Chitinimonas arctica: one gene and its partner. The protein of the gene in region 1 interacts with the protein of each later gene in a pairwise test. Links are inferred from orthologs where the notes say so. Each region holds a gene or a part of one and is shown on either strand. Other genes may lie near its edges. The genes, in order: FNU76_RS04505 and kdsB.

Region 1 (3,227 bases):
TCAAGGGCGTGTTGAAAATCGAGGACGTGGCCCGCTACCCCATCATCACCTACGATTTTGCCTTCACCGGCCGCTCCAAGATCAACCGTACCTTCGAGACCGCCGGCCTCAGCCCCAATGTGGTGCTGACCGCCATCGATACCGACGTGATCAAGACCTATGTCAGCCTGGGCTTGGGCATCGGCATCGTGGCCAGCATGGCTTTCGATGTGAAACGCGACCAGGGCCTGTTCGCGATCGATGCCTCGCATCTGTTCGAAGCCTCCACCACCCATATCGGCATCCGCCGCGACGCCTATCTGCGCGGTTATACCTATGCCTTTATCGAGCGTTTCGCGCCGCACCTGACCCATGCCGTGGTGGATGCGGGACTAAACAACAAGGGTGACGATTAGTCGTGCAATTTCCGATTGCCGGATATAACATACTCACAAGAATGTCTAATCCGGCGCATCACCAACAAGAGGAAACTGTCATGAAATCCAGCCTGCTCCTGGCACTGTGCCTACCCTTGGCAGCCTGCAATGTCCACGTCGGTACCGACGAGAAGAGCGGCGAAGTCCGCGAAATCAATATCTCGGTCACCGGCGAAAATGAATTGGCGGGGAATGGCAAACATGCCAGCCAGACGCGTACGGTAGGCGCCGTCAAGGAAGTGGAAGCAACCGGCAGGGTCGATGTGCAGATTCGGATCGGCGCTACGCCCAGCCTGACGGTGGAAGGTGACGAAAACCTGTTGGCCGAGGTGGTGACCGAGCAAGCGGGCGACAAACTGATCATTCGCAACAAGCGCTCCTTTTCCAGCAAGGGACCGCTCAAGGTCATCCTGGTCACGCCAGCGGTTGCCGTCCTGCGGAGCACCGGTTCGGGGGATATCTCGGTCGAAGGCCTGGCCGGTGGCGATTTGAAGCTGGAATCGACCGGCTCCGGCGATATCAAGCTGGCGGGCCAATTGGGACTGCTGACGGCCCGCCTGGTCGGCTCCGGCGATTTGCAGAGCGAAACCTTGAAGCCCGCCAACATCACGCTGGATCTCCTCGGTGCGGGCGAAGTGACGATGGGCTCGGTCGATGTGGATCGTTTTGAAGCCAATCTCAAAGGCTCCGGCACCATCACGGCGTCCGGCACCGCGAAAACACTGGTGGGCAGCGTATTGGGTTCCGGCGATCTGCAATTGGAGCAACTGCATGCCCATACCGCCGAACTACAGCTGATGGGTTCGGGCGACATCATCGCCTATGCCAGCACCTCGGTCACCGCCGCCGCCATGGGTTCGGGCGAGATTATCATCCATGGCAAACCGGCCAAGCAGCAGTTGAGCGGTGATAACGCCAGCCTGGCCTCCTGAAGGTAACGCCTGCGTGGCGCATCTCGAACTGGGTCGGAATAATTCACTAGACGACCGGTCTAATTTAGATTTACACTGCGCAGCATGACAGTCCGCCAGTTCGACGATACCCGTGAACACCTGCTCGCCACCGGCGCAGCCATTATGCTGGGCAAGGGATTCGCGGCAGTAGGCCTGACCGAGATCCTCGCCGCGGCGCAGGTGCCCAAGGGTTCGTTCTATCACTACTTCGAATCCAAGGAAGCCTACGGCGTGGCGCTGCTGGAGCGCTACTTCGGCATGTATCTGAGCCGGCTGGACGAGCTGGTGGCCAATACCGAACTGACCGGCCGCGCCAAGCTCGATCAGTATTTCGCGGCCTGGCGCTGCGCCAGCGACGAAAGCGATGTCCCGTCGCGTTGCCTGGTGGTGAAGCTGACCGGCGAGGTCTGTGACTTGTCCGAGTCCATGCGGGCGCAGCTGGAGCACGGTATCGCTGCGGTCATCGAGCGGCTGGTGGTCTATATCGAGACCGGCCGGGCCGATCGCTCCATTCCAGCAGGACCGCCGGCCGATGTCCTGGCAAGAAGCGTCTATCAACTTTGGCTGGGCTCGGCCCTGCTGACCAAGGTACAGAATAATACCGAGGCTTTCGATTTCGCCCAGGCGGCAACTGAACGCATGTTGCACGCTTAGGCTGCTTGAACGTTTCACCCCATTCCGGCCTGAGGGCCGGATTATTTGGCCGCCAATCTAGACGACTGGTCTATTACAAAGGAAGAAACCGATGTCCATCGACAAGCTGTTAACTCCCCTTACCACCGGTAAGACCCAGCTGACCAACCGTATCTGGATGGCGCCGCTTACCCGCTCACGCGCCAGCCAGCCGGGCGACCTCCCCAGCGAACTGAATGCCACCTACTATGCGCAACGCGCCAGTGCCGGCCTGATTGTGACCGAAGCCACCCAGATTTCCCGCCAGGGCCAGGGCTATGCCTGGACGCCGGGTATTTATACGGATGCGCAGGAAGCCGGCTGGAAAACGGTGGTGCAGGCGGTACACGGCGCGGGCGGCCGGATTTCCCTGCAACTTTGGCATGTAGGCCGCATCTCGCACAGCTTGCTGCAAGCGGACGGCCAGGCGCCGGTCGCACCGTCGGCGATCCGTGCGGAGAACTCGCAAAGCTTCGTGGTACTGGCGGACGGCACACCGAGCAGCCAGCAATGTGAAACGCCACGCGCCTTGGCCGAAGCGGAATTGCCCGGCATCGTCGCCGACTATGCCGCCGGTGCCCGCCGGGCCGCGCGGGCTGGTTTTGATTTTGTCGAAATCCATGCCGCCAACGGCTACCTGCTGAATCAATTCCTGGACACAAAGGCCAACCAGCGCCAGGACCCATTCGGGGGTTCGCTGGAAAACCGCGCGCGACTGCTGTTGCAAGTAGTGGATGCCGTGGTCGCCGAACTGGGTGCCGACAAGGTTGGCGTACGGCTGTCGCCGAATGGCGTATTCAACGATATGTCGCCTATCGACAACGAAGCCATGGCCGTCTATCTGGCGGAGCAATTCCAGCAACGTGGCTTGGCCTATCTGCATATCGCCGAACCGGACTGGACAGGGGGCGCCGCGCTCAGCGATGCTTTCCGCCGCCAGCTTCGCCACGCATATCATGGCAGCCTGGTGTTCTGCGGTCAGTACGATGCGACCAAGGCCGAGGCGCTGCTGGTGAGCGGCGTGGCCGATGCGGTTGCGTTCGGCCGGCTCTATATCGCCAACCCTGACCTGGTGACACGCTTCAGTCGCAATGCCGAACTGAACACGCCGGACGGCAACACCTTCTACGGTGGGGCGGAGCAGGGCTATACCGACTATCCATCACTGGGTAATTGATCGGTAGAC
Region 2 (3,319 bases), 670 kb from region 1 along the record:
ATCACCACATACAGGATCAGCGACAGCACCCGGGTGCGCCGGCCCAGGGTCAGCTCCTGGGCGATGCCGAAGATGGCCAGGCCCCAACTCAAGCCGAACAGCAGCCAACCCCAAGTACCGCGCAGGGTGATCAAGGCGAAAGGGGTGTAGCTGCCGGCAATCAGCAGGTAGATGGCGCTATGGTCGAGCTTGCGCAGCCACGCCTTGGCGCGCGGCTGGCGAATGCTGTGATAGACGGTGGAGGCGGTATACAGCACGACCAGGGTGGCACCGTAGATGCTGAAGCTGACGATCTTCCACGGATCGCCTTGCAGGCTGGCCAGGACGACCAGGACCACCAGGCCGGTAACACTGAATATCGAGCCGATCAGATGGCTGATGCTGTTGAAGCGTTCACCGTGGTACATGGCTGCCTTCCTGTCGAGGCCCCTTCGGACCGACGTACGCGGCAATAGTTTTCCGCGCGCGCAAATGAAAACAGGCGGGAATTCCGCCTGTTTTCATTTGCCGGTACGCCTTAAGCGCCCAGCGCCTGGAAGACGCGATCACGGATGGCGTCAACCGCGCCCACGCCCGCCACCTTAATATACTTGGGTGCCTTGGCATTGCCCGACTGGGCCAGCTGGCCGTAATAGCCCACCAGGACTTCGGTTTGTTCGTGGTAGACGCCCAGGCGCTTGGTGACCACCGCTTCGCTGTCGTCATCGCGCTGGACCAGGTCGTCGCCGGTTTCGTCGTCCTTGCCGGCCACTTTGGGCGGGTTGAACTTGACGTGGTAGACCCGGCCGGAGGCGGAGTGCACGCGGCGACCGGTGATGCGCTCGACGATTTCCGAATCGGGTACGTCGATTTCAACGACGAAATCGATATCCACGCCGGCTTCCTTCAAGGCGTCGGCCTGCGGGATGGTGCGCGGGAAGCCGTCGAACAGAAAGCCGTTGGCTGCATCGGGCTGGGCGATGCGTTCCTTGACCAGTCCAATGATGATGTCGTCGCGCACCAGGCCGCCGGCGTCCATGATGGATTTGGCTTCCAGGCCCAGCGGGGTGCCGGCCTTCACGGCGGCGCGCAGCATGTCGCCGGTGGAGATTTGTGGAATACCGAACTTCTCTTTGATGAAGTTGGCTTGAGTGCCTTTGCCAGCGCCGGGGGCGCCCAACAGGATCAGTCGCATCGTGGGATTCCAGGGTGTTGGTTGATTCGTTTAAAACGGACAAGCCGCTGCCGTGCCGGCCTTGCCGGCAGCGCGGTCTTATCCGTGCAATTCTGTCCAGCGGCGGCGGACCCGTTCAAGGTCGGCCGGAGTATCCACACCCGCTTCGGGCGCATGGGAAACCTGGCTGACGCCGATGGGAAAGCCGTGCCAAAGTACGCGCAGTTGTTCCAACGCTTCGAACTGTTCGAGGGCACAGGGGGCAAGCGTGCGGTAGCGGCGTAAAAAACCGGCGCGATAGCCGTAGATGCCGATATGCCGGAAAACCGGTAGGCCGTCCGGCAATGCTTCCCGCGATTGGGTGAAGGCGTCGCGGGCATAGGGAATCGGCGCCCGGCTAAAGTAGAGGGCGCGGCTGGCCTGGTCAAGTACCAGCTTGACGACATTGGGGTTGAACATGTCCTCCGCGCCAGTAATGGCGTGGCACGCGGTGGTCATGGGCAGACTGTTGTCGCGCTGCAACATGGCGGCCACCGAGTCGATCAGGGCGGGCAGGATCAAGGGTTCGTCGCCCTGTACGTTCACGATCGCGGCTTCGTCGGGCAGGCCCAGCAGGTCGACCGCTTCGGCCAGGCGTTCGGTTCCGGAGGCATGGTCGCTACGGGTCATCAGGGCCGAATGGCCGTGTGCACGCACGCTGTCGTAGATACGGATATCGTCGGTGGCGACATGTACCGCGCTGGCGCCGCTTTTGAGCGCCTGTTCCGCCACGCGTACGATCATCGGCTTGCCGCCGATATCCGCCAGCGGCTTTTCGGGCAGCCGGCTGGACGCCATCCGGCCCGGGATCAGGGCGACAAAGCTCACTGGCCCACTTCCTCGTCCGCGGGCAGCTCGCGCGCTTCGCCTTCCAGCATGACGGGAATACCGTCCTTGATCGGATAGGCGACGCGGTCGCCGCGGCATATCAGTTCCTGACGGGCTTTGTCATGGAACAGTGGGCCCTTGCAGATCGGGCAGACCAGGATTTCAAGCAGTTTGGCGTCCATCTTTATCTTCAGTCATCAAGGTATTGAGCCGCCGGCATAGCCAGTCGGCCAGGTCGGGCGCAAACGTGGCCGCGACCGGAACAACCCAAATATTACCACTGTGCGGCAGGCTCCCTGCAGACAAAAGGGCGCGCAATTTGACCGCGTCCTTTTCGGTCGCCAGCAGGCAGTCGGCCTGGATGGAGAGCAGGTCGGCCGCCTGGTAGGCATGGTGGTCCGGGAAGGGGTATTCGCGACAGTCCAGGCCGGCGGCCTTCAGGGTGGCAAAGAAGCGGGCAGGATGGCCGATGCCGGCCAGCGCTGCCAGATCCTGCCCGGCGAAGCTCGCCAGCGGCCTGCGCTGCCCGCTATCGGCCAGGTTCCAGGCGTCGCCGGGTTCCAGTTGCATCCGGAAGCAGGCTGGGTGGGCAGGCGGGTGGTATGGGCCCTTGCCATTGATCACCAGGGCGTCGCTGCTGAAAAGACGGCCGGTAGGTTCGCGAAGCGGGCCGGCCGGCAGCAGCCAGCCGTTTTGCATGCCGCGGTTGCCGTCGATCACCACGATTTCCAGCTGGCGGGCCAGGCGGTAGTGCTGCAGGCCATCGTCGCAGAGCAAGACCTGGGTAGCGGGATGGGCGGCCAGCAAGGCCCGGCCGGCAGCGGCACGGTCGCGCCCGACAAAGACCGGGCAGGCCAGGCTGTGGGCCAGCAGCAGCGGTTCATCGCCGAATTCGGCGGCACTGCCGCCGGCAGGGACTTCGGCGACGCCTGCGATCGTCCCACCGTAGCCACGGCTGACGATGCCGGGTTTGATTCCCGCCGCCAACAGCCGCTCGGCCAGGTAGCGCACCACGGGTGTCTTGCCGGCCCCGCCTGCCGTGATATTGCCGATCACCACCACCGGTACGGGCAGCGCTGCGGCCCGCAGCCAGCCGGCGCGGTACAGCCACCGCCGCAGCCCTGCCAGCAGGCCGAACACGGCCGCCAGCGGCAGTAGCAGGCAGGCGGGAAAGCGCGATTGCCAATAAGCGGGCGTTTGCATGGCGGAGGCTCAAAAAAACATTCCCGCCGGAGCGGGAATGGGTTTGCAGGCTGCCGAGTTGGCTACTGCGGCGTTTGGGTGGCGAAGGTCAGGCGA

Evidence for each region.
Region 2: the proteins of FNU76_RS04505 (region 1) and kdsB interact in binary tests that used the Escherichia coli proteins (3 or more experiments, as listed by UniProt). The link is inferred for Chitinimonas arctica from one-to-one orthologs.

The regions. Positions count from the first base shown.
Region 1 is NZ_CP041730.1:1,016,601-1,019,827, forward strand. The notes cover bases 320-3,227. They hold FNU76_RS04505 (TetR/AcrR family transcriptional regulator), read left to right. Parts: upstream 320-1,432; coding sequence 1,433-2,023; downstream 2,024-3,227. Other genes in these bases: cysB (HTH-type transcriptional regulator CysB), read left to right, coding at 320-395; FNU76_RS04500 (head GIN domain-containing protein), read left to right, coding at 476-1,348; FNU76_RS04510 (alkene reductase), read left to right, coding at 2,115-3,218. In the rest of the region: more of cysB, read left to right, coding at 1-319. UniProt on the Escherichia coli protein: Involved in response to both electrophiles and reactive chlorine species (RCS). Represses the transcription of the nemRA-gloA operon by binding to the NemR box.
Region 2 is NZ_CP041730.1:1,691,233-1,694,551, reverse strand. The notes cover bases 137-3,136. They hold kdsB (3-deoxy-manno-octulosonate cytidylyltransferase), read right to left. Parts: upstream 2,021-3,136; coding sequence 1,253-2,020; downstream 137-1,252. Other genes in these bases: lpxK (tetraacyldisaccharide 4'-kinase), read right to left, coding at 2,183-3,136; FNU76_RS07560 (Trm112 family protein), read right to left, coding at 2,017-2,202; adk (adenylate kinase), read right to left, coding at 518-1,174; trhA (PAQR family membrane homeostasis protein TrhA), read right to left, coding at 137-407. Outside these bases: more of trhA, read right to left, coding at 1-136; more of lpxK, read right to left, coding at 3,137-3,223; FNU76_RS07550 (ExbD/TolR family protein), read right to left, coding at 3,286-3,319. UniProt on the Escherichia coli protein: Activates KDO (a required 8-carbon sugar) for incorporation into bacterial lipopolysaccharide in Gram-negative bacteria.